One region of the Mesorhizobium sp. 2RAF45 genome, then DNA from elsewhere that is predicted to be linked to it. Evidence: riboswitches for the same ligand, from Rfam matches in the RefSeq annotation. Region 1 holds a riboswitch; each other region holds the start of a gene.

Region 1 (6,935 bases):
AGCGCCGGCTTGGCGTTGCGGCCGGTGACGACGACATGCAGGCCCTCGCGGCGCGCCTTCAGCGCCGCAACCACCTTGTCGAGATCGAGATAATCGTAGCGCAGGGCGATGTTGAGCTCGTCGAGCACGACAAGGCTGATCGAGGGATCGGCGATCAACTCCAGTGCCTTGGCCCAGGCGGCCTCGGCGGCGGCGATGTCGCGCTTCAGATCCTGCGTCTCCCAGGTAAAGCCCTCGCCCATCGCATGCCAGACGACGCGGTCGCCGAAAGCGGCAAACGCATCCTTCTCGCCGGTGTGCCACTTGCCCTTGATGAACTGGACGACGCCGACGCGCTTGCCATAGCCGAGCATCCGCAGCGCCAGGCCGAAGGCGGCCGTGGTCTTGCCCTTGCCCGGACCGGTGTTGACGATCAGCAGTCCCTTTTCGACCGTCTTGCTCGCCACCTCGGCATCCTGCACCGCCTTGCGCTTGGCCATCTTGGCGCGATGGCGCTCTTCGTCCCGGTCCTCGGTGGGCTTGTTGTCGATGTCGGTCATGTCACTTCACCTTGAGCGGTAGCCCCGCCACCATCAGCAGCACCGTATCGGCGATCGCCGCGACCTGCTGGTTGAGCCGGCCGGCGTCATCGCGAAAACGGCGCGCCAGGGCATTGTCCGGCACGATGCCTTGCCCGACTTCGTTGGAGACCACGAACCAGGGGCCGCGCGGCCGCGACAGCACATCCGCCAGCCGCCGGCACTCGGCGCCGACGTCGTGATCGGCCAGCATGTGATTGGTCAGCCACAGCGTCAGGCAGTCGATGAGCACCGGCTGGTTGTCCGGCAAGGCCTCGAGCGCGCCGGCAAGGTCGAGCGGCGCGTCGATGGTCGTCCAGCCTTCGCCGCGCCGCGAGCGGTGCAGCGCGATGCGCTCGCGCATTTCGTCGTCATAGGCTTGCGCGGTGGCAATATAGGTCCACGGTGACGGCAACGCCGTCGCCAGGATTTCGGCATGCGCGCTCTTGCCGGAGCGCGCACCGCCGATGATGAAGGTCAGCTTGTTGCGATCAGGCAAAGCTGTCGCGCAGGCTGGTCGCCGTGCCAGTGAAGCGTCCGCGCACCACGCCGACGACGGCGCCGAGGACCAGCCAGAACACCAGATTGGTCAGCGTCACCGCCACCACGAACTGGTGGTGCAGGCCCTCCGGGATCGGCGTCTCGAAGCTGTCGGGCTGCGGCGCGCCGACAATGTGCGGAGCAACGATCAGCGCCACGGCAAGGATGGCCAGCGGTAGCGACTTGCGGAATGCGATCAGGCCGAGCCCGATAGCGGTCGCGATCACGGTTGCCACCCACCAGATCTGGCGCTGCGTCAGGTCGGCGGCCGGCATGGCCGGCAGTTCCGGAGGCAGGCCGAGACCGGGCGCCAGTGTGAAGATGGCAAAGCCGGCCAGACCCCAGAACACGCCCTGGCGCCAATTGCCGATGCCGCCGGCGAATTCCGAAACCGCGACCAGGATCAGCGCGAAGCCTATGCCGGTGACGACATTGGACACCACGTTGAAGGCAAAGCGCTCGAAGCCGTCGGCCGGTGCCCAGCCTTCGTCTTCGGCCGGAGCGGCGGCTGCGGCCGGTGCCGGGGTCGCGGCGCTCATCGAATTTGCCGCCGGTGCGGCCGAACTCATCGCGTTGCCACTGGCGGCCCCAGTCGGCGCCGCGGGTGCGGCGGCATGGTCATGGCCATGGCCGCCTTCGGCCTGTTCGTAGACTTCCGCCTTGAGGATCAGCGGTACGGTGGCATAGGCCTGCATGCAGGCAAGAACGACGCCGGCCACGAGCCCTGCGATCGCCGCGATGAACACGACGTTGCGAAACAGGTTCATGATGTCAGATCCTTGTCAGTGGCAGGGAAAAGCCATCGAATGCCGGTTGTCATGACCGGCATTGTGGACCGCTTCGATATGCGAGAAGCCGACAAAGCCGATGATGAAAGTGCCGAGCAGTGCGGCGAGCGCCAGCTGCATGAAGCCCGACTGCGAGGAGACGGAGGCGCCGAGGGAGACGGAAGCGGTATTCATATCTTGTCCTTTCACCCTCCACCCGAGGGCCTGTCAGTTTTGCCGTCGTCGGCAGGTCTCCTGGCTCACGGATCAGCGCCCTTCCCCACCTTCCCGAAGACGAACCTTCAGTGGCATATGGAGAGGACTACCGCACACAGTTGCGGGGGCAGCCACGGCATTGGGCAAGAATTTCGCCCGCACCGCATTCCCTCTTGGCTCCAAAACGGAACCGACGACTGCATGACTATAGGGAAAATCGCGACACGCGGCAAACCAAATTCCGCCGGCAAACAGCGCGATTGCGCCATGCCGTTTGCAGGCACGAGAATTGACAATTCTTCCTGCCGGGTGTCGGCTGGCCGCTTCACAGGAAGCCAGCCATGCAGCCCACTGCCAGCGAGCGCGCCCCTTACAATGGCCTGACCCAGGCCGAACCGACCCTGCCCTCATCGGCCTATTGGGATGGTGAGAAGTACCAGCGCGACCTCGATGCCATTTGGTACAAGAACTGGCTGCTCATCTGCCGCGAGGCCGATCTGGCCCAGCCGCTGGCCTTCCGCCGATTCCGCATCGGCACGCAGGACATCGTCGTGCTGCGCGACGACACCGGCGCGCTGCGCGCCTTCCACAACACCTGCCGCCACCGCGGCTCGCAGCTTTGCCAGGAGAGCGAGGGCCGGCTGAAGGCGCGACTGATCACTTGCCCCTACCACGCCTGGTCCTATTCGCTGCGCGGCGACCTCGTGCGCGTGCCGTCGAAATCCTTGCCCGATGGCTTCGACAAGGCCGACCATCCGCTCTACCGCGTCGCGCTCTCGGTGTGGCGCGGTTTCGTGTTCATCAATCTGCAGGAGGATGCGGCGGGCTCAGCGCAGGCATCCTTCGACCCGGCCTCCGGCAATCTCGGCAACTGGCCGCTGGAAACGCTGGTATCAGGCCATGTGCTGCGCAAGGTAATGCACTGCAACTGGAAGATCTTTTGGGAAAACTTCAACGAGTGCCTGCACTGCCCGGGCGTCCACAAGGACCTCTCGCGGCTGGTGCCGATCTATGGCCGCGGCCTGATGAGCCGGCACGACGATCCCGAATGGACGCGCCATGCCGACAATGACGCACCGGAATTTTCCGGCGGCCTGCGCGCCGGCGCCGAGACCTGGTCGCGCGACGGCCAGGCGCACGGGCCGGTCTTCTCCGGATTGACGCCAGCCGAACGCGCCGCCGGCCAGACCTACGCCACCAGCCTGCCCTCGATGTTCATCGTCGGTCATGTCGACTATGTCAGGACCGTACGCCTGGTGCCGCTCGGCCCGGAAGAGACCGAACTTGTCGCCGAGTGGCTGTTCGCGCCCGAGGCGCTGGCCGCGACCGATATCGACAACATCGTCGCCTTCGGCACACAGGTGCTGGAAGAGGACGCCGCCATCTGCGAGGTCAACCAGAGGGGCCTGCGCTCGATGCGCCACCAGGCCGGCGTGCTCATGCCCGAGGAGTATGAACTGCACCGCTTCCACAACTGGGTGCGCGAGCAGCATGCGGCACTTTCACCGTGATCCTCACAGAGACTTCGGCAGGTAACGCCAGGTCACGAACCCGCAAACCGCCGCCAGCAGGCCGAGCGTGACGAACACCGAGCCCAGTCCGAAGAAGGCCAGCACCACCGAATAGACCAGCGGCGGCGTCAGCTCGGAAAAATCGAGATAGGTGCGGTAGACCGCCGCCATCTGCGCCCGCTCATAGGAGCGCACCGAACGCATGAAGGCGGTCGAGCCCAACGCATCGAGCGCTATGGTGAAAAAGGCGCCGCACAACAGGAAGGCGCCGGTGAGCAGCGGCACGGTTTCGCCGACCGTGCCCGCCGCCAGAAGCATCGCCGACATGGCGAAATAGGCAAATGTCATGGTGCGCCGGCCGCCAAAGCGTTTTCCGGCCTTGCCCCAGAAGATCGCCATGAACAAAAGCGCGTTGCCGGCCGAAACCAGCAGACCGCCGGCCAGCTTGCCCTCGCCGGTGATCACCATGAACAGTGGCCCATAGACGAAGAACGTCGTCCAGAAGCAGGAGCGACCGAAGGCGATCAGCCAGGCAAGCCTCAATCTGGGCTGCGCGACGAAGCGGCCGATATTGGCGAGCGGATTGGCCGGCCGTGTCTTGCCGGGCCGGATCGACGGGTTGTCGCCCAGCCGATAGGTCCAGAACAGTGCGAGCAGGGCCAGCGCGAACACCGCCACCGCACCATGCGCGGCGTAGATGCCGAATCGCGTGTAGAGGAAGATGCCGAGCGTCGGCCCACCGGTCCAGGCGAGCATCGACCACGCCATGCGCAGCGATTCGGCCTGCATGAAGTCGGTCTTGCGGATGTGGTCCATGATGTAGAGATTGAGCGTGATCGAAAGTGCACTGGCGCCCATCACCCGGCACAGCATGCCCGCCAATTGCCCGGCCAGCGTATGGGTGACGAAGAACAGCGAGCCGATGGCGAGCAGGCAGGCGCCTGCGGTGTAGACCCAGCGCCGGGCAAAACGGCGGATCAGCATCGGCATGAACAGGGTCACCGACAGGCCGAGCAGCGCCACGATGGTGTAGAGGATCGAGACGATCTGCTCGTTGTGCAGGATCTCGTAGGCCTGGATCGGGATGACGCTCGACACCGTGGCGCGAGCGAAGGATTCGACAGCATAGAGCGAGGCGAAGGTGCGCGCATCCGCGGCCCTGAGGGCCGGAAGCCAGATCGGATGGCGCACATGGGTGGACATTGCTTCCCCAAAGCAGAATCACCGGTCAAATCTGCCTTGGCCGTTCCCGGACGATTAAGAGGAAACCGACGCATAGGCCGTGAAAAGCGAAGTCGGTCAACGACTTCCCGGCGCTGGCCCAAGGTGTGTTGAGATTCAGGTCAGGCCGAGCCGAAAATGGCGGTTTTCGAGAACTGGAGCGGAGCGGACATTCAGGTCCGTGAGCACCGGAAGCGCAGAAAGCCGCCGTTTGCAGGCCGGCATCACCTGAACATCGGCACACCTCAAAGCGTCGCTTGATCCGGTGCCCCGGCCTTCTTCTGTCCGGTCCAACCGTGATAGTTCTCACGCAGGGCTGAATCAGATCGCGAGACCATGACCATCCATACGCCGACCGCACCCGTTCCGGAGCCTTCGAAGCGCATCGTCGCCATAGACATCGTGCGCGGCGTCGCGCTGCTGGCCATGGCGAGCTACCATTTCACCTGGGACCTGGAATTCTTCGGCTATACCGATCCAGGCCTCACCGCCTTCGGCTGGTGGAAGATCTACGCGCGCTGCATCGCCTCGACCTTCCTGTTCCTGGTCGGCGTCAGCCTCTACCTCGCGCATGGCCAGCAAATCCGCTGGAACGGTTTCTGGAAGCGTTTCGCCATGGTCGCCGGAGCGGCGATCGCCATTTCGGTGGTCACCCGCATCGCGACGCCGGACGGATTCATCTTCTTCGGCATCCTGCACGAGATCGCGCTCGCCAGCCTGCTCGGCCTCGCCTTCCTGCGGCTGCCGGCCCTACTGACGCTTGTCGTTGCGGCGCTGGTCATCGCCGCGCCCGTCTATGTGCGCTTTGAAGCCCTGGACCATCCCTGGCTGTGGTGGATCGGCCTGTCGGCGATCAATCCACGCTCCAACGACTATGTGCCGCTGTTTCCATGGTTCGGCGCGGTGCTTGTCGGCATTGGGGTGGCGAAACTCGTTTCAGCCTCCGGCCTGCGAGCTCGCCTGGCGAGCCTCATGCCCGGCCGCCGGGCCAATCCGCTGGTCTTCATCGGCCGCCACAGCCTCGCTTTCTACCTGATCCACCAGCCGCTGCTGATCGGCTGCGTCTGGCTGTTCTCGCAAGTCATGCCGGCCCAGGTCGAAACCGTGCAGGTCAATTTCCTCAAAACCTGCCAGCGCTCATGCGAGCAGACGCGCAACGCGACCTTCTGTTCGAGCTATTGCGGTTGCATGCTGACGACGCTCGAGGGCGAGGCCGCGCTTGATCGGCTCGAGAACAACGACCAGACTGCGGAATTCCGAGCGCATCTGGGCGATCTGGCCGCCAGCTGCACGGGCCAGACCGAGGACAAGATGGACGAGGGAGGAACGCAATGACCGAAACCCAGCCGAAGCCGGGTGTGATACCGTGGCCGCCGGTGATCTACGTCGCGGCAATCGCCATCAGCGTGATCCTTGGCCTGCTCTATCCGCTGCCCTGGATCGGCGACCTCCTGGGCGACGTGCTGTTTGCGGCCGGCTGGGTGGCGCTGTTCGGCGTCGCGGCACTGTGGTTCACCGCCATCCGCACCATGGTCCGGGCCAGGACGACGCTCAACCCCAATGCGGTGCCGGACCACCTCGTCACCACAGGTCCATTCGGCATTACCCGCAACCCGATGTATCTGGCCAACACGCTGCTTTTGATCGGCGTCGCCTTTGTCACGGGGATCGTCTGGTTCCTGCCGCTGGCGTTCATCGCCGCCTTCGCCACGCAGAAGGCCGCCATCGAGCGTGAGGAAAAGATGCTGGCGGCGAAGTTCGGCAAGAAATACCGGGATTACGCCAAAAGGGTGCGGCGCTGGATCTGAGCGGCGTTACGTATTGACGCCGAGCTCCACCAGCCGCTCGACGCAGGATTCCTCGGCCTGGTCGAGCTCGGCCAGCGTCTCCTCGAGGTCGCGGCGCTTCTGGCGCAGATCCTCACGCTTTTCCTCGATGCGCTTGATCATCAGCTTCAGCTGTCCGACCTCGCCCGGCGGCTCCTTGTACATCTGGATGATTTCGCGGATCTCGTTGATCGAGAAACCGAGCCGCTTTCCGCGCATGATCTGCCGGATGAGATGGCGGTCGGACGGGCGAAACAGCCGCGTGCGACCCCGCCGCACCGGTTGCACCAGCCCCTC
Region 2 (6,935 bases), on a different contig from region 1:
CTTGGCGTGATCAGTGAACACGTCAGGCAGCACCAGCGGGCGCACCTTCAGGCCGCTTTCCAGCAATCCCTCATGGGCAAGGAACTGCAGCACATGGCTGGCGAAGCCGCCAATGGCGCCCTCCTCCACCGTGACCAGAACCTCGTGCGAGCGGGCCAGCCGGCGGATCAGATCCTCGTCGAGCGGCTTGGCGAAGCGGGCATCGGCAACGGTGGTGGAAAGCCCGGCCGCGCCGAGTTCCTCGGCAGCTATCAGGCAATCCTGCAGGCGCGTGCCGAAGGACAACAGCGCCACCTTTGTGCCTTCCCTGACGATGCGGCCCTTGCCGAGTTCGAGAACCGAGCCGCGCTCCGGCATGTCGACGCCGACGCCATTGCCGCGCGGATAGCGGAAGGCGATCGGGCCGTCATCATAGCTTGCGGCGGTGCGCACCATATGGCGCAGTTCCGCCTCGTCAGCCGCCGCCATCACGACAAAGCCCGGCAGGCTTGCCAGGAAGGTGGTGTCGAAGGCGCCGCAATGGGTGGCGCCATCGGCGCCGACGAAGCCGGCGCGGTCGATCGGGAAGCGCACCGGCAGTTTCTGGATCGCGACGTCATGGACGACCTGGTCATAGGCGCGTTGCAGGAAGGTCGAATAGATCGCCGCGAACGGCTTGTAGCCTTCGGTCGCGAGACCGGCAGCGAAGGTCACAGCATGCTGTTCGGCAATGCCGACATCGAAGGTCCGTGACGGGAACACTTCGCCGAACAGATCAAGCCCTGTGCCGCTCGGCATGGCGGCAGTGACAGCGACGATGCGGTCGTCCTCGCGGGCTTCCTGGATCAGGCTCTCGGCGAACACCTTGGTGTAGGCCGGTGCGTTGGCCGGCGCCTTGGCCTGCGCGCCGGTGATGACGTCGAACTTGTTGACGCCGTGATACTTGTCCGCGGCGGCTTCCGCCGGCGCATAGCCCTTGCCCTTCTGGGTGACGACATGGATCAGCACCGGGCCTTCGCCATTGTCGCGGACATTCTTCAGCACAGGGATCAGATGCTCGAGATTGTGACCGTCGATCGGGCCGATGTGGTAGAAGCCGAGCTCCTCGAACAGCGTGCCGCCGGTGACGTAGCCGCGCGCATGCTCAACCGCCCTTGTGATCGCACGATCGGCGCGCTTACCGAGATAGGATGTCAGCTTCTTGCCGAAGTCGCGCAGGCCGGCATAAGCCTTGCCCGAGGCGAGCCGCGCCAGATAGGCGCTCATCGCGCCGGTCGGCGGCGCGATCGACATGTCATTGTCGTTGAGGATGACGATGAGTCGGGCATCGAGCGCGCCGGCATTGTTCATCGCCTCATAGGCCATGCCGGCCGACATGGCGCCGTCGCCGATGACGGCGATGACGTTGTTGCGGCCGCCGGAGAGGTCGCGGGCGGCGGCCATGCCGAGGCCGGCAGAGATCGATGTCGAGGAGTGGGCGGCGCCGAAGGGGTCGTATTCGCTTTCGGCGCGGCGGGTGAAGCCGGACAGGCCGCCCTCCTGGCGCAATGTGCGGATGCGGTCGCGGCGGCCGGTCAGGATCTTGTGCGGATAGGCCTGGTGGCCGACATCCCAGATCAGCCGATCGTCCGGCGTGTTGAAGACGTAATGCAGCGCCACCGTCAGTTCGACCACGCCGAGGCCGGCGCCGAGATGGCCGCCGGTGCGCGACACCGCGTCGACCAGTTCGAGGCGAAGCTCGGACGCCAGTTGCGGCAATTCGCTCTCGTCAAGCGCGCGCAGATCCGCCGGAATGCGGACCTTGTCGAGAAGCGGCGTATGCGGCGTTGCGTTCACGGGTGCTCAGGCTTTCTGTTCAACGGCGGGATAAGCCGCCGGCCGGCGAAAGTAAATGCGTGTCGGTGACGCGGATCAATCAGATCCCCTCGCCGATTTCCTCAGCTTTCCGGCAGCGGGATGAACTCTTTCTCATCTCCAGGAACGATATCGAAGCGTCCCGTCTTCCATTCCTGCTTGGCCTGTTCGATGCGCTCCTTCGACGAGGAGACGAAATTCCACCAGATGTAGCGCTGCGAGCCAAGCGAGGCTCCGCCGAAAAGCATGAAATGCGCACCGATGTGCGACGATATGATGATCTCGTCACCGGGCCGGAACACCAGCAACCGCTCTGCCGGAAAGACGTCGCCCGAAATCGCGACCTCGCCTTCCAGCGTGTAGATGGCGCGCTCTTCCGCGTCGGCGGGAATCTTTATACTGGCGCCCGGCGCCAGCCTAAGGTCGGCGTACAGTGTCTCGGAATCGGCTCTCACGGGGGAGCGCAACCCTTGAAAATCGCCGACGACGATGCGGCCGCGGACGCCTTCGGCATCGATCTCGGGCAGCCGCAAGGCAGCGGTGTTCTCGAAGACCGGGGCCACTTCCTCCTTGCCATCGGGCAAGGCGAGCCATGTTTGCAGGCCGGAGATCGACATCGGCGCTCCACGCAATTCCTCCGGCGTGCGCTCGGAGTGGACGATGCCGCGGCCGGCGGTCATCAAATTCACGTCGCCCGGCTGGATCACCATTTCGGTGCCCAGGGAATCGCGATGACGGATCTTGCCGTCGAACAGATAAGTCACCGTCGACAGGCCGATATGCGGGTGAGGACGGACATCGAGAGCCTGGCCTGCCCGCAGGATCGCCGGACCCATGCGATCGAAGAAGATGAATGGCCCGACCAGCCGCCGCCTGGCGGTCGGCAGAGCGCGGCGCACCTCGAAGCCGCCAATGTCCTTGGCATTCGGGATGACCATCAGTTCGATCTGGTCGCTGGCAAAGGCGTCGCCGGCTTCAGGGTCTTTTCCGGGAAAGAAGCTCATGGGCTCTCCTTGTCAGCGGTCGAGGACCGCTCTGGCCGCATCAGGCAAAGCGGATCGCCGCTTTTGCCCGCAGTTTGGCCGCCACCTCTTCGCGGTTGCGCGGGTGCTGATTGGTTTCGAGCGAATCGAGAAGTTCGCGCGCCGATGCCGCAATGACTTCGACGGCGTGATCGAACGCATGCTGGTTCTGTTTCGAGGGCCGTGTCGTTCCGCTCAGCTTGCGAACGAACTGAAGGGCCGCGTCGCGCACTTCGTCATTGGTTGCCGGCGGGTCAAAATTGAACAGGGTCTTGATGTTTCTGCACATCGCTTCCGTATCTCCTCTTGTCCTGGAGCCGTTTCAATCGGGACGAGCTTAATCCTCAACCTTGATCGTGTCCAAAAACCGGTAAGGCTACTCCGCGCCTCAATCCGCGTCGAGCGGCTCGGTTCCGACCGGCTTGCCGTCGCGCGACAGCCTGATCTTCTCGACCTTGTCTTCGGCGGCCTTCAGCAGCCGGTCGCAATGCGCCTTCAGCGCCTCGCCGCGCTCGTAGATCTTGATCGACTGGTCGAGCGGCACGTCGCCACGCTCCAGATCATCGACGATCTTCTCCAACGCGTCGAGTGCCTGTTCGAAGCTCATCGCCTTGACGTCTTCGTTGGTTTCACCAGCCATCATTCATCCTTTCATCAGTCGCCCGACATGGGCGGCGACCGAAAATGCCAGTCCCTGCAGATCGTAGCCGCCCTCGAGCAGGCTGACGAGCCGGTTGCCGCTGTGGCGCGCGGCGCGCTGCATCAGCTGGCCGGTCGCCCAGTCGAAATCGTCCTCGGTCAGATTGATCTCGGCCAGCGGATCGCGGTGATGCGCGTCGAAACCGGCCGAAATGATGATCAGATCGGGCGCGAAATTGTCGAGCGACGGCAGCACCCGCGACAGGAAGGCATCGCGAAACACCTCACTGCCGGTCTGCGGCGCCAAGGGTGCATTGACGATGTTGCCGGCGCCGGTCTCGGTCTTCGCGCCAGTGCCGGGATAAAGCGGCATCTGGTGCGTCGAGCAATAGAGAACCGAGGGATCGTCCCAGAAAATATCCTGCGTGCCGTTGCCGTGATGGACATCCCAGTCGACGACGGCGACACGCTCGGCGCCATGCTTCTTCTGCGCATAGCGCGCCGCAATCGCCGCCGTGTTGAAGAAGCAGAAGCCCATTGCGGTGGTCTTTTCGGCATGGTGGCCGGGCGGCCTTGCGGCGACGAAGACATTGTCGGCGCGGCCTGCAAAGACGTCGTCAACAGCGGCGTTGGCCGCGCCGATCGCGGCGATCACCGCCTGCCAGCTCTTCGGGCTGGCGGTGGTGTCGGCATCGATGCGGGCAATACCCTCTTCGGGAATGGCGGCACGCACACGGGCGACGAAATCGGCGGGATGGGCGTAGAGGATGGTGGCCTCGTCGCCCTCCGGCGCTTTGACACGATCGAGCGCGGCAAAAGCCTCGTCGTCGAGCACGCGCTCGATGGCGCGCAGGCGGTCCGGCCGCTCGGGGTGACCGGGCGGTGTGATGTGTTCGAGGAAGATCGGATGCGTGTAGAGACGGGTTGTCATGCTCCCTATCTAGTGCCCCGGCGCCGCGATGGCCATGCATTGCAGCTTGATGGCTGGGGAAAATCGCGCCTGCGTCCATTGGCGTCGCTGCGGGGATTGGCGCGGCCGAGCCTTCGGCGTAAGGTCGCCGCTACTGCCTGGTGCCCGTCGCAAGCGGGAGAATCGGGAACACGGTTGAATTCCGTGGCGTGCCCAACGCTGTGAGGGGGACCGCGCCGGTAAATGCCACTGTCGATGACGGGAAGGCACCGGACGCGGGTTGATCCCAAGCCAGAAGACCGGCCTGGCAGGCATCGTCATCCGCATGGTCAGGCGGACGGCATTGATAGCGATCGCAAGGGGACACGCGATGCCGGAACACATGACCGCTGCTTCAGGTGACGAGTTTGACCAGATGGCGCGCGACGCGGTTTACCGCGCCATGTTCACGCGGCGCGACGTGCGCAGCCATTTTCTGCCCACCGGGCTCGACGACGCGGTGCTGGCGCGGCTTCTGCTTGCCGCCCACCATGCACCGTCGGTCGGCTTCATGCAGCCGTGGAATTTCATCGTCATCCGCGACGCCGCGCGACGGGCTGATGTGCGCGACCTGTTCCTGGCCGCGCGCGAGCAGGAATTGCCTGAAATCGAAGTGGAAAGACAGGCGCTCTACCGCAAGCTCAAGCTTGAAGGCATCTGCGAAAGCGCCCTCAACATCTGCATCACCTGCGACCGCGAGCGCTCAAAAAACTCGCCGCTGGGACGTTGGCACAATCCGGAGATGGATCTCTACAGCACGGTCTGCGCGGTGCAGAATTTCTGGCTGGCCGCGCGTGCCGAAGGCGTCGGCGTCGGCTGGGTCAGCATCATCGAGCCGCAAGCGTTGAAGAGCCTGCTGTCCATTCCCGAGCACGTGACGCCGATCGCATATCTCTGCGTCGGCCGGGTTTCCGAGTTCGCATCCAAACCGGACCTGGAAACGCATGGCTGGGGCCGGCGGCTGCCGCTGCCCGACCTGATCATGAGCGAGACTTTTTGCGGGCAAGGAGAGACGCCACTCAAGTCAGCGGTGGCGCACCTCAACACGGTTGCTGCTGCGCAGGCGAATCCCGCCGATCAGTGCGTCGCGCCGGCCGTGCCCCAGCGCGAGCCGCCAAAGGAGGCCAGCGCCTTGTCCTTCAACTCTCGGAACTTCGACGACGCCTCGGCCAGCCGGGCATCCCAGGCCGGGTCAGGCACCTGGCCGGCGATGGTCTTGAAATAGACCTGCATCAGGCAGGCGATGGCGAAGGGCTCGATGAAGGCCGCCTTGAAGGCCCAGGCAAAGACGATGGCGAGCACGAAAGCCCAGCCGGCGAGTTGCCCTGGCATGAGGAAAAGAATGGCGGCGGCCGGGGCCAGCATCAGCAGGAAGATGACGAAGGAGACACCCCACATGATGACCGCCAGCCAGACGGCGTTCTTGATCATGGTCTTGCCGTTCTGGGCGTAGAGCACCACGCCTTGCCGAGCGGTTTCGAACGGTGAGGACGAATTGATGCGGATGTTGTAGCCGAGGATGATCTCGTCGACATAGGTGAGTGACAGGCGGATCACCGTGTTGATGAAGGAGACCAGGCCGCTCAGCCCCGGAATGGGCAGGAAGGCGGCGATGCCGCCGAGCAGGCCGGTGATGGCGCGGATGGCGCCCTTGACCAGCTGGTCGACGACGAAAAGGATGTTGGCCTCGGCGAAGCGCTCGGTCACGACCTGCCTGGCATAGGCGATCTGGTTCTGGCCGTCGGGAACATCCCGGCCATCAATCAGATGGACCATCACGGCGATATGGCCGGCCTTGACGACGTAGAGGATGTATTCGCGGATCCAATAGACGGCGATCGAAACCACGCCGAAGCCGACCACCCCGCCCCACAGGGCAAAGGACATCGGCCCGTCAGGATCGGTGGAGATATGGCCGACGCCATAGCCGACGGAAGCGCCGGTGCCGGTCGCCATGATGTAGGCCAGCGTGATGCCGAAATAGACGATCATGCGGAAGACAATGAAAGGCCAGGTCCGAACCATGATGGACACCGACCTGCCGATATCGAAATCCCACATGTCCCGAATCTCCCCTCAGAGATGGCTGGGAAGGATGCGCTCACCCCGAGGATTGTCAATCATGAGCGGTGGACAGCGGTGCGCCCAACGAGGATTTAGTTCTGTTGCGAACCCGGTTTTCTGAGCAGTCCCTCGAGCAGTTGCTTGAACGCCGCAACCACTATCTTCGACGTCGCTTCGGGGTCGTTAGAATTGGCGATCCGCTGCGCCGCCTGGCTGCTCGCCCCGTTGATCAGCCGTGCGGCGGTCTCGGGGTCGACGCCCGGGACGACCACCCCCTCCCCTTGCAGCGCGGTCAGATGATCGGTCATTGAGCCGACGCAGGCATTGGCATTCGACCATTGCGCCGGATCGCCCAAGACGGCCGGACCGTCGCGGAACATGATGCGCTGGATTTCCGGCTCCAGCGCCATTTCGATATAGGTCGTGCA
Region 3 (6,935 bases), on a different contig from region 1:
ACGCCCGAGGAGCGCGCCGTCTGCAGCACGGTCTGGCCGGCGACGCACTCGGCATCGACATCCGAAAGCGCGAAGCGGATCGGTGTGGCCTCGACGGGAACGGCAATGCCGTCTTCCCCGGGCGACGCGAACGGCGCCGGGACTTCCTCCACCGCGGGGGCGGCAAAGCTCTCCTGGTGGTATTTCGTCATGTCGAAGCCGGCGGCTTCAAGCATGCCGCGCACGGCGCGCATGAAAGGATCCGGACCGCAGCAGAAGATCTCGCGTTCGCGGAAATCGGGCGCCAGCAGCGGCAGCCGGATCGCGTCGATGCGGCCCATATGGCCGTACCAGCCCTCGCGGCTCGACCGCTCCTCGATCATGAAGCCGAGCGACAGGCCCGGCATATGGCCGCCGAGCAGTTCGAGCTCCTTGCGGAAGATGATCTCTTCCGGGCGACGCGCGCAGTTGACGAAGCCGACATCGGTCCATGGCGCGCAATCGTTCAGCCAGCGCAGCATCGACATCATCGGCGTCACGCCGGAGCCGGCCGAGATGAACAGATATTTGGCCGCCGGATGGCTGTGCAGCGAAAAATCGCCGCTCGGCCCATAGGCCTTGACGTGCGAACCGGGCACCAGGTGATCGAACATCCAGCGTGTGCCGGTGCTGCCGGCCTGCGCCTTCACCGTCACCGCGATCGAGAACGGCCGCGACGGCGACGACGACAGCGTATAGGTGCGCATCAGCGGTCCGTCCAGCGTCGGCAGTTCCAGCGTCACGAACTGGCCCGGCTTGTAGCGGAACCAGGTCTGGTTGTCGGAGCGGAAGGTGAAGGTCTTGACGTCAGGCGCCTCGTCGCTGACGCCGATCACTTCCAGCACCTGCAGCCTGTCGTTCCAGGGCGCCATCTGGTCGAGATGGCGATAGAGGCCAAGATCCGTCATCGCGTTCATCCCCAAACCCCTCAGGCGACACTGCGCAGGGCCGGCCGGCCATCGTCGGCAAGGCGCGGACCGATGAAGCGGGCGTACCAGTCGACAAACTGGATCACGCCGCCCTCATGCAGCTCCGAATAGGGGCCGGGTTCATAGGCCGGCGACTGGATGCCGAAGGCGTTTTCCTCGACGATGCGGCGATCCTGGTCGTTGGTCTCGGTCCAGACATGGGTGAGTTCGGCAAGATCGTAGTCGACACCCTCGACCGCATCCTTGTGAACCAGCCATTTGGTCGTCACCGCGGTTTCCGTGGCGCTGATCGGCAGCACGCGGAAGGTGACGGCGTGGTCGCCCAGAATGTGGTTCCACGTCGTCGGATAGTGATAGAGCAGCAAGGAACCGATGCGGTCGGCGGAGACGCTGTCGGACAGGTTCTTCTTCACCGCCCGCTTGCCGGTCATCGTGTAGCTGACCGCATCGCGCAGCAGCGGCGCGCGGGTGGCGCGGTATTGCCCGGCCGGATCTATGCGGAACTTGCTCGGCAGGCCGGCCGCTTCGCATTTGGCCCAGTGTGCCAGCATCTCCGGATCGCTGTCGGCGCCTTGCACGCCGGTCACCGTCGGGGCTTCCGGGAAGGTTTTGCACAGCTCCGGGTGATTGCCGGCGCAGTGGTAGCACTCGCGGTTGTTTTCCCAGACGAGCTTCCAGTTGCCCTTCTCGACGATCGTGCTCTCGAAGGCGATCTTGGCTTCGCTGAGCCGGTGCGGCTTGAGATAGGGTTCGATCATCGCCCGCATCGGCGAGAAGTCGGCGGGTTCCTTGGCCAGGCAGATGAAGATATAGCCGGCCACGCTTTCGCAGGCGACCGGCTTCAGGCCGAACTGGCTCTTGTCGAAACCGTCGGCCATCTGGCGGGCAAACAGCAGCCTTCCGTCCAGCTCATAGGTCCATTGGTGATAGGGGCAGACCAGCTTGGCGGCCATGCCCTTGTCGGTGTTGCAGACGCGGCTACCGCGGTGGCGGCAGGAATTGTGGAAAGCGTTGATCTTGCCCTGCTGATCGCGCACCAGCACGACCGGATAGTCGCCGATCTGCACGGTGATGAAGCTGCCGGGCTTGGGCAGTTCGCAATCATGGCCGACGAACAGCCAGTCGCGATACCAGATCAGCTCCATGTCGAGCTTGAAGAAATCGGGATCGGTATAGAAGGGCTGCTCGAGCGAGAAGCCCTCTCTGCGGCTGTTCAAGAGCCTCAGCATATCGTTGCGCGCATCCATGTCCTGTCCTCATACTTCAAGGACTGAACTGGTGGTGATTGAGGAAGGATGAGACGCAGGCCGGCGAAAGCCGGGCGCGCGCCATCCGCCTCTTGACCGCCCACCGCGATCAGTCGAGTTCAAAAATCTCGGGCTGGTTTCCGGGCTCTGGAGTGTCCTTGCGGACGGTCGCGACACCTTCCCAGGCTTTCGCCCAGTGGTCTCCCGTTGCGACTTGAACTCCACCACCGTTGCGGGGGCAGCGCCGGATTTTGACCGGCTTCCCAATTCTCCGCCCCGTCGTCACGAAGCGGCACCTGAGATGACATGATCTAATCACGACGGCGTTTGCGACATCGGCATGAAAGCGACATCGCATCCATGCGGCGCGACACGCATGCGCAACGATCTGGGCGCGGACAGCGGTCACGAAAATCGTCGTCGCCGATAGCTGTACTGGCTGTCAAAATCGACCCGGAACAGGGGCAAAAAAAGGTTAACGGTTTCGAAAAGTGACTATTAGAGGATTCTAAAATCGAACCGAACGGTTCGTTTCTGTTGACGGTGCGTGCAGGACGGTGTGAACACTGGACCTCCGATACAGTCTGTGATCTTGCGGCTGGCTTTTATTAAGTGATTGATATCAAGAAGAAAAATTTATGGCAAGGAAACCTCTGGCACAATTTCAAGTGGTGGATTCTTGGTCCACACGGAACAACTTCGTGATTGGAAACGGCGATCTGGCTTTCCCACATCGGGGCTGTCCGAACGACGCGATTTCAATCCCAAGACACGCCGCTAGACGGACGGAAAAAATACTGGAGTACTAAAAATGAAAAAGATTGTTCTCACTGCCGCCGCCCTTCTGGCCATTTCCGGCAGCGCCTTCGCTGGTAGCGACCACTACGGTTCGAATGCCGCCGCAGCCACGACTGTCGACAGCTCGTACACCGCTTCGACCAAGAAGTCGGAACCGGCTGCTCAGACGCCTGCCCAGGGCGCAGATCACAACCTCTTCGGCAATAACTAACAACGGGTCCCGGCTAATGGCGGGCTTTTCGCCCGCCGCTCTGGCCGATCTTGAGAAACTCAGGAGACTAACATGAACAAGCTCATCCTTGCTGCCGCCGCCGTCCTGGCCATTTCCGGCAGTGCCTTCGCTGGCAGCGATAACTACGGTTCCAACGGTGCCAACCAGCCGGCCGCTGCGGTCGACCATTCCTACACGGCTTCGGTCGACAAGTCGGCTCCGGCCACCCAGGTGCCTGCTCAGCAGGGCGCCGACCGCAACCTCTTCGGCAAGTAATGCCGGTTCACGGAAATGGCGGCGATGCCGGCCATTCCCGTGAAATCCAGAAATTCAGGAGACTAACATGAACAAGCTCATCCTTGCTGCCGCCGCCGTTCTGGCCATCTCCGGCAGCGCTTTCGCGGGCAGCGACAACTATGGCTCCAATGGCGCCAACCAGCCCGCCGCAACTTCGGTCGACAACTCGCGTACGGCTTCGATCCGCGAGAGCGGCTCGCCCGTCTACAAGCTGCTCAATTCGTCGGGCGACGTGCAGAAGTCCGCTCCTCAGGGCAGCGACCGGAACCTCTTCGGCCGTTAACAGCCGAAGCTGATCTCCAAAAAAAGAGCGGCGGGCCTGGCCCGCCGCTCTTTTTTGTTGCCTTGACCCAGCAGGACCGGCGGCCTCAAGCCGCTTTTGCTTCCGGCTTTTGCAGCGCGAAGGAATGTCCGTCCGCATCGAAGATATGCAGGTCCTCGGCATTGGCGCTCAGCCGCAATGTCGAACCGCGCTTGACCTCGACATTGCCCGGCAGTTTGGTCACCAGCGGCAGGTCGGCGCGGCCGATATCGATATAGACCAGCTGGACCTCGCCGAGCTGCTCGACATAGTCGACCGTTCCCTCGAACAGATAGTCCGCGCCGCTGGCAATCATCAGGTCTTCCGGCCGCACGCCGAAACTGACCGCCGCGCCCTTGGCCGAGGCCGGCGTCGTGATCGGCACCGTCGCCTTGCGGCCGCCGACATGGTTGACGACGGTCGGGTTGCCGGTCTTGTCGATGGTTGCCGGCAGGATGTTCATGGCCGGCGAGCCGATGAACTGGGCGACGAACAGGTTGCCGGGCTTCTTGTAAAGGTCCATCGGCGTGCCGACCTGTTCGACATGGCCGTCCTTCAGCACCACGATGCGGTCGGCCAGCGTCATCGCTTCGACCTGGTCGTGGGTGACGTAGATCATCGTCGTGTTGGGCATCGATTCCTTGAGCTTGGCGATCTCGATGCGCGTGGCGACGCGTAGCGCCGCGTCAAGGTTCGACAGCGGCTCGTCGAACAGGAACACCTTCGGATTGCGCACGATGGCGCGGCCGATGGCGACACGCTGGCGCTGTCCGCCCGACATCGCCTTGGGCAGCCGGTCGAGATATTTGGTCAATTGCAGGATTTCCGCCGCCTGGCGAACGCGGCGGTCGATCTCGGCCTTGTTCTCTTTGCCGATCTTCATCGAGAACGCCATGTTGTCGTAGACCGTCATATGCGGATAGAGCGCGTAGGACTGGAACACCATGGCGATGCCGCGCTTGGACGGCGGAACGTCGTTGACCACGTCGCCATCGATCTTGAGTTCGCCCGACGTGATTTCCTCGAGCCCGGCGATCGAGCGCAGCAAGGTCGACTTGCCGCAGCCCGACGGGCCGACGAAGACGATGAACTCGCCCGATTTGATATCGAGGTCGATGCCGTGGAGAATGTTGAGATTGCCGTAGGACTTCTTCACTTGTCTCAAATTGACATCGGCCATTGGTGTCCTCCCAGTGATTTCCTCAAAGATTTCAGTCTATGCGTCCGAACCAGGCGGCGTAGCCGCCAAGCTCGATCGAACCGGTGCTCGCCTGCCCCGAAAACCCATGTCCCGGCAAAGGTTGCAGGGATCGGCCGCCAAGGTCAACCTTGGCCGGCTTGGCGCCGAGGTTAAAGACGCAGACAACCTGCTCATTGCCGGCGCGGCGCGTGAAGGCGACGGTGTCGCCCTCGCTTTCGATGAAGGTGATGTCGCCCTTGGCCAGCGCCGGATGGGCGCGGCGGAAGGTCAGGAAGCGCCGGTAGTGCTCGAGCAGCGAAGCCTGGTCGCCTTGCTGGACATTGACCGCCTGCGCCAGATGCTTGGCCGGCACCGGCAGCCAGGGCTTGGCCAGGGAGAAGCCGCCATTCTTGGCGCCGCCATCCCACACCATAGGCGTACGGCAGCCGTCGCGGCCCTTGAATTCCGGCCAGAAGCGGATGCCATAGGGGTCCTGCAGATCCTCGAAGCGCAGTTCGGCCTCGCCCAGCCCGAGTTCTTCGCCCTGGTAGATGCAGACCGAGCCGCGCAGCGACATCAGCAAGGCCGAGATGACCTTGAGATAGGCGACAGGGTCGGCTTCGCCGGCGGCCCAGCGCGAGGCCGGGCGCATCACGTCATGGTTGGAAAACGCCCAGCACGACCAGCCGTCGCTGGCGACCTTGCCGAAAGCCTCCAGCACCGAACGCACCTTGGCGGCGCTGATCTTTTCCGGCGCCAGGAAGTCGAAGGAATAGCACATGTGCACGCGCTTGCCGCCGGCCGTATAGGCGGCCACGACTTCAAGCCCGCGCTGCGAATCGCCGACCTCGCCGACGGCCGCCGTCGCCGGATATTCGTCGAGCAGGGCGCGGAAGCGTTCCAGGAAGCCGAGGTTTTCCGGACGGCTCTTGTCGTAGAGATGGTCCTGGTAATTGTAGGGATTGACCGCCGGCGCGGTCTGGTCGTTGCGTTCTTCCGGCGGCAGCGGCGGATTGTTTTCCAGGCCCTGGCTGTGGAAGTAGAAATTGATCGTGTCGAGGCGGAAGCCGTCGACGCCGCGTTCCAGCCAGAAGCGGGTGACGTCGAGCAGCGCATCCTGGACTTCGCGGTTGTGGAAGTTGAGGTCGGGCTGCTCGGCCAGGAAATTGTGCAGGTAATATTGCTGGCGGCTGGTGTCCCACTGCCAGGCCGACCCGCCGAAGATCGACAGCCAGTTGTTGGGCGGCGTGCCGTCGGGCCTGGCGTCCGCCCAGACATACCAGTCGGCCTTGGGATTGCTGCGGCTCGACCGGCTTTCCTTGAACCAGGGGTGGATGTCGGCCGTGTGCGACAGCACTTCGTCGATCATCACCTTGAGACCCAGCCGGTGCGCCTCCGCCGTCAGTGCGTCGAAATCGGCCAGCGTGCCGAACATCGGGTCGACGTCGCAATAGTCCGAGACGTCGTAGCCGAAATCCTTCATCGGCGATTTGAAGAAGGGCGAGATCCAGATGGCGTCCGCGCCGAGCGCGGCGATGTAGGGCAGCCGTCCGATGATGCCCTTGAGGTCGCCGATGCCGTCGCCGTTCGAATCCTGGTAGCTGCGCGGATAGATCTGGTAGATCACCGCGCCTCGCCACCAGTCGCGATCGACGGCGAGGTCAGGGTTCGAACTGGCTTTCAAAGCGGATTGCATGGTTTCAGCCTCCTTTCACCGAGCCGGCGAGCAGCCCGCGGACGAAATAGCGCTGCAGCGAGAAGAAGACGATCAGCGGCACGATGATGGTGATGAAGGCCGATGTCGTCAGGATCTCCCAGTTGCCGCCGCGAGAGCCGAGCAGCGCGTTGAGCTTGGCCGTCAACACGATCTGGTCGGGTGCCGTACCAAGGAAAACCATCGCCACCAGGAGATCGTTCCATACCCACAGGAATTGGAAGATGGCGAAGGAGGCCA
Region 4 (6,935 bases), on a different contig from region 1:
CCGGCCCGACGAGGAGGAGAGTGAGTATGAAGACCACAAGACAAGGAACGAGGCGCACGCTTCACGCCGTGCTTCTGGCAGGCGCGGGCCTGTGCATTGCGGGATCCGCCCAGGCTGCAGACCCGATGGTCAAGGCCTGCGCCAAGGACGGCCAGTTCATCATCGGCTTTTCGCAGGCCAACAATGCCGAGCCCTATCGTCAGCACGTCAATGACGAGCTGACCGCGGCGGCCAAGGCCGTGCCGGGCTTCACGCTGCAGATCGCCGACGGCGCCGGCAACGTCAACACGCAGACCTCGCAGGTCGACAATTTCATCACCCAGAAGGTCGATCTGCTGCTGATCTCGCCCTTCGAGGCGGCACCGCTGACGCCGGCGGTGAAACGCGCCATGGATGCCGGCATCCCGGTCATCGAGCTCGACCGCAAGACGGTCGGCGATCCCGGCAAGGACTACACCGCCTTCATCGGCGGCGACAATTACAAGATCGCGCTCGAGGCCGGCAAATACACCGCCAAGACCTTGCTGCCGGATGGCGGCGAGGCGGCGGTGCTGGAAGGCTTGCCGAGCTCGACGCCGGCGGTTGAGCGGCTGAACGGCTTCAAGGACGGCGTCAAGGAGAATGCCAAGATCCAGGTCGTCGCCGAGCAGGCCGCCGACTGGGTGCCGGACAAAGCCCAGACCGCCTTTGCCGCCATGCTGCAGGCGCATCCCGACATCAAGGTGCTCTATGCCTCCAACGACATGATGGCGGCCGGCGCGCTGCTTGCCGCCAAGGGAGCTGGCAAGGACGTCAAGATCATCGGCACCGACGGCCTGCCCGGACCGGCCGGCGGCATCGAGGCCGTCGCAAAAGGCGACTGGGCGGCGACCTTCACCTATCCGACGGGCGCCAAGGAAGCGATCGAGATGTCGAAGAAGATCCTGCTCGACTGCGCGACTTCGGTGGAACCAACGGTGACGGTGGAAACGACCGCGATCACGGCGGAGAACGCCAAGCAACTGATGGGGAAGTGAGGGCCGGAGAGCCCGGCATTGAACTTGATGCGCAAGGCCCCGGAAGGGGCCTTGTTCGTTTTGGGAGGGCCTGCCGAAGAATGGCAACTTCATGGCGCACTTCGGTCATTCGCGCGGCTATAGATTTCTACGCCACGCGTGGTTGAGCTGGCCTGGGTTTGACCACGGTGGCGAGTATGATGCCGGCGACAATGAAGGCCGCACCGACCAGATCGTAATCGTGCAATTCCTCGCCGAGCAGCAGATAGGCAAGCATGGCGACGAACACCGTCTGCAGGTAGAGCAGCATGCTCGCCCGACTCGCGCCGAGTGTTTCCACGCTTTTGTTGTAGAGATAGTACATCAAGGCGCCGCCGGGTCCTGCCAGATAGGCGAGCGCGAGAATGCTGTGGACGTCCATGGCGGAGCGTGCGTCGTTGAACAATTCCCACAAATGGAAAGGCAACGCGACCAGCGCACCGGCGCCGAGCAGCAGCACGACCATCGGCAGGAGTTCGATGCCGAATTTGGCACGGCGCAAAAGCACGGTGTACAGGCCCCAGCAGAACGCGCTGCCGACGATCCACAACTCGCCGGCGTTGAACTCGAGTTGCAGCAGCGCCGTCAGGTTCCCGTGGGCAACGATGAAAATCATTCCGGCGAGCGCAACCAGCGCGCCAAGCGACTTCCACAATCCGAGCGGTTCGCCAAGCACGAAACGCGCGAGCACCATCGTCATGACAGGCGAAAGCGCCATGATGATGCCGGCCGTGGTGGCGTTGGTGTCGTTGAGGCCATGGTAGATCATACCCTGGCATAGGGTGAGGCCGATCGCCCCTACGGCGACGACCTCCAAGGCGCGAGTTCGCAAAAGCCCAATCATGGCGTCGTGATGACGGTGCACAATCGGCAGTAGGATGGCGCAGGCAAGCGTCAGCCGCCAAAAGCAGAGGCCCCAGGGCGGCATTTCAGGCGCCACCCATTTGGCCGCGATATAGACACCAGCCGAAAGCAGCCAGCACAGGATGGCGGCCGGATAGCCGGTCAAGGAGGATATGGGGCCGACCGCGGGTTGCGCGGCTTGATGCGCTATCGGCATTGCCTGCATGTCATGTCCTCCCCTTCGATGACGTCTGCCGACGGGGTAACATAACCTGCGTCGTTGGGTCATGCATCCGTTTTGAAGGGTGAGGTCGCGTACGCTTTTACTTTGGTATCGGGAGGTCGCGTGTCAGCTTTTCGCGTTGCATAGCCTGGCAGTGGCGGTTGGCAGTCGACCCAAATGTGACATTTAGTTCTGGTCGCGCTCCTGCCAGAATTTGGCATCCCGCCCCAACTGCTTACCTTGCGTTCAACTCCGCCATATAAGCATTCGAAATCCCGGGGGCGCCGCGAATGCTAGACAACTACAACCTCGACCGCTTCGGCGTGATCCACCAGATCGACGCCACGCCGATCACATACGACAAGCAATACATTTCCTATTACGAGGATCTGAGCGACCGGACCATCAAGCTCGGCTATCAGCGGCTTGGCTGGGTGCTGGGGATCACCGGTGAGATACCGCGGTCCGTGTTGGAGATTGGCTATGGCACCGGCACCTTCATTGAGGCCGCCAAGATTACCGGGGTTGCCGACTGTGCCGGCTGCGACATCACCAAATTTCCGCTGCCCGAGGGCGTCCGCTTTGTCGATTGGGACGAGGCGCTCGCCGGCTCGTGGGATCTCGTCGCCATGTTCGACGTGCTCGAGCACATTCCGGATCTGGGTTTCCTCGCCCGCCTTCAGACCCGCCACCTGGCCATCGCCGTCCCTTATTGCCGCTGGCGTGAACTCGGCGCCGATGGCGATGCGTGGTTCCGGACGTGGCGCATGCGTCTGCCCAACGAGCACCTGCACCATTTCGACCGTGACTCGCTGGTGGCGCTCCTCGCGCATTACGGCTTCGAATGCGTGACGCTGAATTGCTTTGAAGACGGGATCAGACTGCGGCCAGGCGAAGCGGGTCCAAATATTCTGTCAGGCTTTTTTAGAAAGCTGTAGCGCCGGTTTCCCTCGGCGACCGCGGCCAGGTGTCATGCCTCCTGCCTGGTGACCACTCGCGGCTGAAAACCGAGGTACCGCCGAAGACTTATTGCGCGAGGACAGGGGTTGACATCGTCGAGAAATATCGCTTCAAAGTAATGTTATTACATATTCTACGCAGCGCAGCGACATCGCAAAAAACCCATTGCGATGCGATCGATGGAAATCTACGGTGGGTGCGTGATGGTCCCCGCGCCGAAAGGCAAGGGGTGAAAAGGGAACACGGTGAGACCCGCAGAGGTCGAGACCGTGGCTGCCCCCGCAACTGTAAGCGGTGAGCAAGATCCGACGTGCCACTGGCCGGCAAGGCTGGGAAGGCAGGATTGCGCTGAGACCCGCGAGCCAGGAGACCTGCCATCACCGAGTTGACCGGACGGGGTGTGCCGGGAGGAGACGTGGACGTCGGTCTTGTCGTCCGGCTCGCCAGCATCCTTCCGTCGCTAGTTTTGGAAAGTGACGGAAAGTTGGACGGCGCCATCGATCATCGCATCATCGTGTGCACGCTTTGCCGTGACATCCCGACCGGCATCAGGTCGGGCGAAAGCCTGTGTGCCGATCTGCGCTCCCGGCTCGCGGCCTGCCAGGAACCCGCTGTGGCGCATGGCTTCACGATCGAAGGCGTCGAATGCATGGCGGGCTGTGCGCGGCCGCTGACCGTGGCCTTCCAGGCGCCAGGCAAGGCTTCCTATCTCTTCGGCTGCATCGACGCCGAGGCCGACGCCGGCGATCTCGTGCGATTTGCCAGGCTTTACGCCTCGCTTGCCGACGGCTGGTGCAATTCCGGACAGCGTCCGCCGCGGCTGCCGGGCAAGACGCTGGCTCGTATTCCCGGACCGGCCAAGGTTGAGGGCAACAGCCGATGACAACGCCGCTTCTCGAAGCCCGCGAACTCTGCGCGACGGCGAATGGCCGCGACCTGGTCCACGCCGTCAGCCTGTCGGTGGCCACAGGCGATCGCCTTGCCATCATCGGCCCCAATGGCGCCGGCAAGACCACGCTGCTGCGCATGCTGTCGGGCATGCTCAGGCCAAGTTCCGGCGAGGTGAAGCTTGGCGGGCGCCGCCTGGACAGGATCTCGACCGCCGAGCGGGCCCTGCACGTCGCCGTTGTCGGCCAGACCGACCAGCCGGACCCGCGGCTGGCGGTGATCGACTATGTCGAGCTCGGCCGCGTCCCGCATGCCGGACTAAGGCGCAGGAGCGAGGAGCGCGACATCGTCGTCGACGCGTTGCGCCGGACCGGCCTGTTGCCGCTGCTTGGCCGCAGCATAGGCTCGCTGTCGGGCGGTGAACGCCAGCGCGCCCAGCTGGCGCGCGCCATCGCGCAGCAACCGAAAGTGCTGTTCCTCGACGAGCCGACCAACCATCTCGATCCGCGCGCCCGCGGCGAGCTGCTCGAGCTCGTGGCCGGCTTCGGCATGACGGTGATCGCGGTGCTGCACGATCTGGCTTTGGTGGCGCCCTTCGCCACCAGGGTTGCGGTGATGAACGAAGCGCGGCTGCATGCGCTGGCCGCGCCGCGCGAGGCGCTGACCCAAAAGCTGATCCGCGAGATTTTCGGCGTCGACGTGTTTCGCCTGCGCCATCCGACCGAAGACCGCGAACTGACAGTCTTCGATGTTCCGAACCGCTCCGCGCCGCCATCCTGATCGACCCCATCCCTGATCCGACATTGTTCAACCAAGGAGCAAAATCCGTGAAACGTCTCGCCCTGTCGCTCGTCATCTCGCTGCTGGCTTCGTCAGCCTTCGCCTTCCCGGTCACCGTCGACAGCTGCGGCAAGCCGCTGACCTTCGACGCGCCGCCCAAACGCGCCGTCATCCATGATCTCAACATGGCCGAGATGGCCTTCGCGCTGAAGCTGCAGCCGTCGATCGTCGGCCTGACCGGCATCACCGGATGGTACAAGGTCGGCCCCGAATTCAAGGCCGAGCAGGGTTCTATTCCCGAACTGGCGCCCAAATACCCGACGCTGGAAAACCTCGTCGCCGTCGAGCCCGATTTCTTCTTCGCCGGCTGGTACTATGGCATGAAGCCGGGCGGCGACGTGACGCCAGACACGCTCGCCCCGCACGGCATCAAGACGCTGGTGCTGACCGAAAGCTGCGTCCATCTCGACAAGAACCGTCCGGCTGCCTCGATGGATCTGCTCTATGGCGATGTCGAAAAGCTGGGCAAGATCTTCGGCAAGGAGACCGAAGCCAAAAAACTTGTTGCCGGCTGGAAGGCGCAGCTCGCTGATATCACTGCCAAGGTCGGCGGCGCAAAGGGGACGCGGGTGTTCCTTTATGATTCAGGTGAGGACAAGCCGTTCACCGCCGGAAAATTCGCCATTCCGAGCGCCATGATCACGGCGGCGGGCGGCGACAACATCATGGCCGACATGGACACCAGCTGGGGCAACACGGATTGGGAAACCGTGGCGTCGCGCAATCCGCAATTCCTCATCCTGCTCGATTACCAGGATGGCGGCGGCTACAAGAAACTGCTCGACTTCCTCAAGGCGCACCCGGCGATGAAGGAGACGGACGCGGTCAAGAACGAGCGCTTCGTGGCGCTCCGCTATGCCGAACTGACGCCCGGCCCGGCAAACATCGAGGCGATCGGCAAGATCGCCAAGGCGATGCATCCGGAAGCGTTCTGATGCTTCTTGCCCCTGGGCATAAATCCGGAGCGCTTTCAGGGCACAAGGCGTTCGCGCTGGCGATAGTGGCGGGCACGGTAGCGGTCGTCGCCCTCGTGCTGCTGTCGATCGCCTATGGTTCGACACTGATCCCGCTGACCGACGTCATCGCCTCGCTTGGCCATGCCGTCGGATTGAACGAGCACCAGGTGTCTGGCCCGGTCGGCAAGATCGTCGTCGATCTCAGGCTGCCGCGCACGATCCTGGCGGTCTGTGTCGGCGGCGGCCTCGGCATAACAGGCGCCTTGCTGCAGACGGTGACCCGCAACGATCTTGCCGATCCCTTCCTGTTCGGCCTGTCGTCGGGGGCGGCGGCCGGTGCTGTTTCCGTCATAACCGTCTTTGGTGACAGTTTTGGCATCTGGACCTTGCCGGTCGCGGCCTTCACCGGCGGCATACTGGCCGCCTGCATCGTCCTGCTGCTGGTCGCGCGGGTGCGGGGTCAGGGGCCGGAACGGCTGATCCTCGCCGGCCTTGCCGTTTCCTTCCTGTTCACGGCCTTGACCAACTATCTGGTTTTTGCCGGCGACCAGCGCGCCGCCCATTCGGTGCTGTTCTGGACGATGGGCGGGCTCGGGCTGGCGCGCTGGGACAATGTCTGGCTGGGCGCATTGGGCGCCGGCACGATTGCTGCCTATGGGCTGTGGAACCACCGCAGGCTGGACGCCTTCCTAGCGGGTGAAAGCGCCGCCGAAAGCCTTGGCGTGCCGGTGGCGCGGATGCGTAGGACGACGTTTCTCGTTGCCGCCTTTTCGACGGCAATTCTCGTCTCGGTCGCCGGCGTCATCGGCTTTGTCGGGCTTATGATCCCGCATTTGTCGCGGCCGCTGGCCGGTCCCTTGCATCTGCGGCTGATCGCCAGCTGTGCGCTGTTCGGGGCGGTGCTGTTGCTGGCAAGCGATCTTCTGGCGCGAACCCTGCTGCCGCCGCAGGAACTGCCGATCGGCATCATCACCAGTTCGCTCGGCGCCTTCTTCGTCGTCACGCTGGTCGTGCGAAACCGGCTCTGACGGCTCAGAGCTTGCCGTCTCAGACTGTCCAGAAGTAGCGCACGATGTGAAAGAAGATCGGGGCAGCGAAGACCAGGCTGTCGGTACGGTCCATCATGCCGCCATGGCCTTCGATGAGATGGCCCCAATCCTTGACACCCTGGTCGCGCTTGATGGCCGAGGC

What was found. Region 1 has a riboswitch for cobalamin ahead of AB4Z43_RS02665 (CbtB domain-containing protein). Riboswitches for the same ligand answer to the same signal wherever they lie in the genome.
Region 2: another riboswitch for cobalamin. It lies ahead of bluB (5,6-dimethylbenzimidazole synthase); the one in region 1 lies ahead of AB4Z43_RS02665 (CbtB domain-containing protein).
Region 3: another riboswitch for cobalamin. It lies ahead of AB4Z43_RS11805 (aromatic ring-hydroxylating oxygenase subunit alpha); the one in region 1 lies ahead of AB4Z43_RS02665 (CbtB domain-containing protein).
Region 4: another riboswitch for cobalamin. It lies ahead of AB4Z43_RS13340 (DUF1636 family protein); the one in region 1 lies ahead of AB4Z43_RS02665 (CbtB domain-containing protein).

Annotation. Positions count from the first base shown of each region.
Region 1 covers NZ_JBFRGG010000001.1:533,789-540,723, forward strand. The annotation lists gene cobO (cob(I)yrinic acid a,c-diamide adenosyltransferase) at 1-539, opposite strand, end outside; gene cobU (bifunctional adenosylcobinamide kinase/adenosylcobinamide-phosphate guanylyltransferase) at 541-1,056, opposite strand; gene AB4Z43_RS02660 (CbtA family protein) at 1,049-1,864, opposite strand; gene AB4Z43_RS02665 (CbtB domain-containing protein) at 1,880-2,059, opposite strand; cobalamin riboswitch at 2,093-2,290, opposite strand; gene AB4Z43_RS02670 (aromatic ring-hydroxylating oxygenase subunit alpha) at 2,422-3,591, shown strand; gene AB4Z43_RS02675 (MFS transporter) at 3,595-4,794, opposite strand; gene AB4Z43_RS02680 (heparan-alpha-glucosaminide N-acetyltransferase) at 5,149-6,147, shown strand; gene AB4Z43_RS02685 (methyltransferase family protein) at 6,144-6,620, shown strand; gene AB4Z43_RS02690 (MerR family transcriptional regulator) at 6,627-6,935, opposite strand, start outside.
Region 2 covers NZ_JBFRGG010000006.1:123,835-130,769, reverse strand. The annotation lists gene dxs (1-deoxy-D-xylulose-5-phosphate synthase) at 1-1,815, opposite strand, end outside; gene AB4Z43_RS18270 (pirin family protein) at 1,917-2,837, opposite strand; gene AB4Z43_RS18265 (DUF2277 domain-containing protein) at 2,878-3,144, opposite strand; gene AB4Z43_RS18260 (exodeoxyribonuclease VII small subunit) at 3,244-3,495, opposite strand; gene AB4Z43_RS18255 (histone deacetylase family protein) at 3,499-4,425, opposite strand; cobalamin riboswitch at 4,547-4,726, shown strand; partial or broken gene bluB (5,6-dimethylbenzimidazole synthase) at 4,730-5,401, shown strand; gene AB4Z43_RS18245 (hypothetical protein) at 5,521-6,504, opposite strand; gene AB4Z43_RS18240 (TetR/AcrR family transcriptional regulator) at 6,600-6,935, opposite strand, start outside.
Region 3 covers NZ_JBFRGG010000003.1:487,279-494,213, forward strand. The annotation lists gene AB4Z43_RS11800 (2Fe-2S iron-sulfur cluster-binding protein) at 1-926, opposite strand, end outside; gene AB4Z43_RS11805 (aromatic ring-hydroxylating oxygenase subunit alpha) at 947-2,194, opposite strand; cobalamin riboswitch at 2,309-2,509, opposite strand; gene AB4Z43_RS11810 (DUF680 domain-containing protein) at 3,006-3,203, shown strand; gene AB4Z43_RS11815 (DUF680 domain-containing protein) at 3,276-3,479, shown strand; gene AB4Z43_RS11820 (DUF680 domain-containing protein) at 3,547-3,783, shown strand; gene AB4Z43_RS11825 (ABC transporter ATP-binding protein) at 3,869-4,981, opposite strand; gene bglA (beta-galactosidase BglA) at 5,013-6,677, opposite strand; gene AB4Z43_RS11835 (carbohydrate ABC transporter permease) at 6,682-6,935, opposite strand, start outside.
Region 4 covers NZ_JBFRGG010000004.1:71,371-78,305, forward strand. The annotation lists gene AB4Z43_RS13325 (substrate-binding domain-containing protein) at 27-1,016, shown strand; gene AB4Z43_RS13330 (DMT family transporter) at 1,144-2,103, opposite strand; gene AB4Z43_RS13335 (class I SAM-dependent methyltransferase) at 2,391-3,038, shown strand; cobalamin riboswitch at 3,248-3,453, shown strand; gene AB4Z43_RS13340 (DUF1636 family protein) at 3,476-3,943, shown strand; gene AB4Z43_RS13345 (ABC transporter ATP-binding protein) at 3,940-4,728, shown strand; gene AB4Z43_RS13350 (ABC transporter substrate-binding protein) at 4,776-5,723, shown strand; gene AB4Z43_RS13355 (FecCD family ABC transporter permease) at 5,723-6,772, shown strand; gene AB4Z43_RS13360 (phosphatidate cytidylyltransferase) at 6,792-6,935, opposite strand, start outside.